Linked DNA regions of Buchnera aphidicola (Macrosiphoniella sanborni). The protein of the gene in region 2 interacts with the protein of the main gene of each other region in a pairwise test. Links are inferred from orthologs where the notes say so. Each region holds a gene or a part of one and is shown on either strand. Other genes may lie near its edges.

Region 1 (3,145 bases), 180 kb from region 2 along the record:
CTAGGTATTTATCCAGGACATACACAATTATTAAGTATTATTAAACCTGGAATGATATATATTTTTCATCAAGAAGAAAAAAAAGAAGAATGTATTTATCTTTCAGGTGGAATACTAGAAATACAACCTTCTGTTGTATCTATTTTAGCTAATGTAGCTATTCGTGCTATTGATTTAGATCGCAATCGTATTTTAAAGACCAAAAAAAATGCTGAAGAAAATATAAAAAATGAAAGTATTAAAACGAAAAAGGATGAAATTTTATTAAAAATTTCTCAAGAAATTGCAAAATTACGTGTACTTGAAATGATGGATAAATGCAGATGAAAATTAATTTTCGCGGCTGGTAATTTCCTGCCGCAAGTATTAGAAAAAATTAAACATCAATATTTTCTGCTTTCAAAGCATTTTCTTGTATAAATTTTCGTCTTGGTTCTACTGCATCTCCCATTAATGTATTAAATAAATTGTTAGCTGAACTGGCATCTTCAATTGTTACTTGTAACATATTTCTAGTTTCAGGATTCATTGTTGTATTCCATAATTGTTCTGGGTTCATTTCTCCTAAACCTTTATATCTTTGTATAAATAAACCATGTTTGTATTGTTCAATTAACCATTCTAATGTGTTTTTTATATTATCTATTCTATATGTTAGTCCTGATTTTTCGATTACAATATTATCAGGAAAATATTTTTTAAAGTTTTTACCTAAATTGCTAATTAATAAATACTCTTTACTTTTAAAAAATGATTCTTTGAATTCATATGTTTTATAGTATGCATATCGAGACATTTTTATATTAGGTTCATAGATATTATTATCAAGATTGTTTTTTATTTCAGCAGAATATATACAATTATTTTGATTTTTTTCATTGAGTTTTTGTGCTAATTTTTCAATCCAATTTTTTACTATTTTTCTGTTGTTTAAGTTATTTAAACAGTCATGATAAATTAATTCGTTTAAAATAATATTAGGAAAATAATATTTACTATTTTCCATAATTTTTTGAATATGATTATAATCATAAATAATTTTTTTAAATTTTTTAAGATCAATATTAACATTAGGATATGAAATGTTTTTTAAAGTTAGATCTTTTAATGAATTTTTTATTTGATATTGATTCATTTCTTCATCGTTTTTAATATATTTTTCTTTAGTTCCTTTTTTCAGTTTATATAATGGCGGTTGTGCAATATAAATATATCCTTTTTCAATGAGTTGAGGTAATTGACGATAGAAAAAAGTCAAAAGAAGAGTTCGAATATGTGCTCCATCAATATCAGCATCAGTCATTATAATAATATAATGATATCTTAGTTTATCTATATTAAATTCATTTTTTCCGATTCCACATCCCAAAGCAGTAATAAGAGAAGCAACTTCTTGAGAAAGAATCATTTTATCAAATTTTGATTTTTCAACATTTAATATTTTTCCTTTTAAAGGTAAAATAGCTTGATTTTTTCGATTTCTACCTTGTTTGGCTGATCCACCTGCTGAATCACCTTCTACTAAATAAATTTCTGAAAATTTTGGATCATTTTCTTGACAATCAGATAATTTACCAGGTAAAGTTCCTAAATCTAATATATTTTTTCTTTTATTAATTTCTCTAGCACGTTTTGCTGCTTCTCTTACTTTTGCGGCATTAATAATTTTTTGAATGATAACTTTTGCATCAGTAGGATTTTCTAAAAGATATTCAATTAGGTTTTCGTTAATTAATGATTCGATTACTGATCTTGCTTCAGAAGAAACTAGTTTGTCTTTAGTTTGAGATGAAAATTTTGGGTCAGGAATTTTTATTGATATAATAGCTGTTAATCCTTCACGTGTATCTTCTCCTATAATAGTAACTTTATTTTTTTTGTTATATCCTTCTCGTTCGATATGCAAATTTAATGTACGTGTCATGCCTGCACGAAAACCTGCTAAATGTGTTCCTCCGTCTTTTTGTGGGATATTGTTAGTAAAACATAGTATGTTTTCTTGATGTGAATCACTCCATTGCATAGCTACTTCTAGTTCTATTTTTTCTTTTTTAGATTTAAAATAAAATATTTTTGGATGAATTGGTATTTTTTTTATATTTAGAAATTTAATAAAAGCTTTAATTCCACCTTTATAATGATAGCAATTTTTAATATTAGATCTATGGTCTTCTAAATAAATCGTAATATTTGAATTAAGAAATGATAATTCACGTAAACGTTTAGATAAAATATCATATTGAAATTTTACATTATTAGTGAAAGTTTTATAACTCGGCCAAAATCTTATGTATGTACCTGATAAATTAGTTGAACTAACAATAGAGAGGGAATTTTGTGGTTTGCCATTGTAATATATTTGTTGATATTTTTTTTTATTTTTATAAATTATTAATTCCAACTTTTCTGATAAAGCATTGACTACTGATATTCCAACACCGTGTAATCCTCCTGATATTTTATATGAAGAATTATCAAATTTTCCCCCAGAATGTAATACTGTCATAATAACTTCGGCAGCTGAAATGTTTTCTTCGGGATGAATATCAGTTGGAATACCTCGACCATCATCTTGAACAGATACAGAATTGTCTGCATGAATGACAACCTGAATTTCTTTACAGTAACCTGATAATGCTTCATCTATAGCATTATCAACTATTTCAAAAACCATGTGATGCAATCCACTACCATCATCTGTATCACCAATATACATGCCTGGTCTTTTACGAACAGCGTCTAATCCTCTTAAAATTTTTATATGAGAAGAGTTATATGTATAATTCATAATTTTCCTGTGTTTTTATAAAAAAGAAGAAATATTGAAATTATTTTTAATATTATATTAATAAAAATTTTAAAAAAATATTTAGCGTTTTAATAACATTACAACATATTTAGTTGAAGTATCATTTTCCGCTTCAATTTGTATAGAATTATTAGAATGATTTAAGAATAAGAGAATATTTTCACTATTAATAGAATTTAATATATCTAATATATAATAAACATTAATTGATATTTCTATTTCAGGGCCTATATAATTTATATTAAACATATCTTCTGCTGTTTCTTCTTCTTGATTATCAGATAATACTTTAAATTGACCGTTTCTAATATGAATTTCTACTCCACAAAATTTTTC
Region 2 (3,232 bases):
GTGTTTTTTGTGATATTAGATCAGCTGCAGCTTTAATAATAGTTTCATGAATATTAATAGTAGTAATATTATTATAAAATTGAATACGAGAACATAACGCTACTTGTGATACAGAGACGTCATTTAATCCTTCTGATGCCCAATTAAGTACTTTATGAATTTTATCTAAATTAATTTTTTCTGTTCTTCCATCACGTTTAGTAACAAAGAGATTATTTTTCATAATAAATTTAACTTATTTTTAAATAGTATAAAGATGTATTTATTGAATTTACTTTAATAAATAACAAATAAACAGTTTTTTTACATAGGTTCAATAATTCTTTGTAAAGCAACTACTTTTTCATTTTTTGATGTTCTTATTAATATAACACCTTGTGTATTTCGTCTGAGTATTCCTACTTCTGAAACTCTAATTCTAACTAATGTACCTGCATTAGTAATCATCATGATTTGATCTTGTTCGACTACTTGTATTGCTCCTATAATTTTCCCGTTTTTTTTTGTAATTTTAATTGATATTACACCTTGAGTAGCACGAGATTTAATAGGAAAATCAGTAATTTTAGTACGTTTTCCATATCCATTTTGTGTTGCTATTAAAATACATCCTTTATTTTTAGGTACGATTAATGATACAACTTTATCATTTTTTTTAATTTTAATACCTTTTACTCCAGAAGCAGTACGTCCCATGGTGCGTACGCTTGTTTCTAAAAATTGTACTACTTTACCGTTTTGCGTAAATAACATAATATTATTATTACCATCAGTTAACGCTACGCCAATTAATTCGTCATTAGCATGTAAATTAATAGCAATAATGCCAGCAAATCTAGGTTTTTTGAATTGTTTTAAAGAGCTTTTTTTTACTCTTCCATGAGCGGTAGTCATAAAAATATTAAGATTATCTTTATATTCATGGACAGGTAATATAGCTGTAATTCTTTCTTTGGCACTCAATGGTAAAATATTAACTATAGGTTTTCCTTTCGCATGTCTACTAGATTCAGGTAATTGATAAACTTTCATCCAATATAAAATTCCTCTACTAGAAAAACATAGTATAGTATCGTGTGTATTTGCTATTATTAAACTTTCTATAAAATCTTCTTCTTTTATTTTTGCAGCTGATTTACCTTTTCCACCACGTCTTTGAGCATTATAATCAGAAAGAGGTTGATATTTTACATATCCTGAATGTGATAGTGTGACTACTACATCTTCTTGATTAATTAAATCTTCAAAATTAATATCAGTATGGTGATTAGTAATTTTTGTTTTTCTTTTATCACTAAAATTTTTTTGTATAGATAAGAGTTCTGATTGAATTACGTTCAACATACATTTTGGATTTTCAAGTATTTCTTTTAATTCTTTTTTTCTCTTTTTTAAATTATTATGTTCTGAAAAAATTTTATTTTGTTCTAAATTAGTTAATTTTTGTAGACGTAAATCTAATATAGCTTGTGCCTGTATTTCACTAAAATGATATTTTTTATTATCAGATAAAATATTTTTATTAAAAGGAGAATAACATTGTGTAATATTATGAGATGTCCATGCTTTTTGAATAATTAAATTTTTAGCATCTTTTGAATTTCCTGCACTTTTAATTATTTCAATAATTAGATTAATATTGATAAAAGCAGTATTTAATCCTTCAAGAATATGAAGACGGTGAGAAATTTTATTTAATTCAAAAATACTACGTCTAATAATTATTTCTTGTCTATGAGATAAAAAATTTTTTAATATCTCTTTTAAAGATAAAATCTTTGGTTGTCCTTGACATAAAGCAACCATGTTAATACCAAAAGATATTTGCAATTGTGTTAACGAATATAATTGATTTAAAATAATTTCTGATATTGCTTCTTTTTTAACTTCTATAACAATTCTCATTCCATCTTTGTCAGATTCATCACGTAAACCAGAAATTCCATCAATTTTTTTATCTTTTACTAATTCTGCTATTTTTTCAATTAAACGTGATTTATTTACTTGATAAGGTATTTCATCAAAAATAATAGATTCTTTTTTATTTTTTTTATTTTTTTCAATTGTATGACGTGCGCGAATATAAATTTTTCCTTTTCCTGTACGATAAGCTTCTTTGATTCCTAATGTTCCATTTATAATACCTGCTGTTGGAAAATCTGGTCCTGGAATATGTTTAATAAGTTCTTCAAGAGTAATATCTTGATTATTAATATAAGCCAAACATCCATTAATTACTTCATATAAATTATGAGGAGGAATATTTGTCGCCATACCAACAGCTATACCAGAAGAACCATTGATTAAAAGATTCGGTATTTTGGACGGTAGTATTTCAGGGATTTTTTCAGTATCATCATAATTCGGTAAAAATTCAACAGTGTTTTTTTCTAAATCACTTAATAATTCATGGGCTATTTTAGACATGCGTACTTCTGTATATCTCATTGCTGCGGCAGAATCACCATCTATAGAACCAAAATTACCTTGACCATCAATAAGCATATAACGTAATGAAAATTTTTGTGCCATACGAACTATGGCATCATATACAGCAGAATCACCATGTGGGTGATATTTTCCTATGACATCACCTACTACTCGAGCAGATTTTTTATATGGTTTGTTCCAATCATTATTTAAAACATACATTGCAAATAGTATTCTTCTATGAACAGGTTTTAAACCATCTCGAACATCCGGCAATGCTCTTCCGACTATTACAGACATAGAATAATCTAAATAAGAGCTTTTTAATTCATCTTCAATATTGACCTGTATAATTTTTTTCTCAGGTTCTTTCATAAAGCTTTCATCTCTTTAATAAGAAGTAATTTAATTAAGTAGAAAAGTATAACATAATTAAACAATTAGATGCATATAAAGAACATTATTCTGAATATCAAATAACTTTAAGATATTTTTTATATTAAAAATATTTGTTTATTTTAAATGAAAGTATTAATATAAAAAATAGTTATGAATATTAAAATTGTTAAAAGTAATATTATATTGCATAAAAAGTAATATTATATTGCATAATATATAACTTAAACTTAACAATGAGATGCAATTATGAAAGATAAAGAAAAGAATTTAATAGAAAATTTGTTTTATCGCTTAAAAAATACTGAATTAAACATGTCTGAAAGAGATGTATCAGCAGACAACTTAATTCAAAATTTGGTTTCTAAACAACCTTCTTCTCCTTATTATATGACTCAAACAATAT

The links. Proteins that work in one complex are often made in the same cells at the same time.
Region 1: the proteins of gyrA (region 2) and gyrB interact in binary tests that used the Escherichia coli proteins (3 or more experiments, as listed by UniProt). The link is inferred for Buchnera aphidicola (Macrosiphoniella sanborni) from one-to-one orthologs.

The regions. Positions count from the first base shown.
Region 1 is NZ_CP034864.1:8,583-11,727, forward strand. What follows is about bases 83-3,145. They hold gyrB (DNA topoisomerase (ATP-hydrolyzing) subunit B), read right to left. Parts: upstream 2,789-3,145; coding sequence 377-2,788; downstream 83-376. Other genes in these bases: atpC (ATP synthase F1 subunit epsilon), read left to right, coding at 83-327; dnaN (DNA polymerase III subunit beta), read right to left, coding at 2,870-3,145. Outside these bases: more of atpC, read left to right, coding at 1-82. UniProt on the Escherichia coli protein: DNA gyrase negatively supercoils closed circular double-stranded DNA in an ATP-dependent manner to maintain chromosomes in an underwound state.
Region 2 is NZ_CP034864.1:187,857-191,088, forward strand. What follows is about bases 55-3,204. They hold gyrA (DNA topoisomerase (ATP-hydrolyzing) subunit A), read right to left. Parts: upstream 2,806-3,204; coding sequence 304-2,805; downstream 55-303. Other genes in these bases: nrdA (class 1a ribonucleoside-diphosphate reductase subunit alpha), read right to left, coding at 55-223; D9V74_RS00850 (DUF2076 domain-containing protein), read left to right, coding at 3,076-3,204. Also shown: more of nrdA, read right to left, coding at 1-54; more of D9V74_RS00850, read left to right, coding at 3,205-3,232. UniProt on the Escherichia coli protein: A type II topoisomerase that negatively supercoils closed circular double-stranded (ds) DNA in an ATP-dependent manner to maintain chromosomes in an underwound state.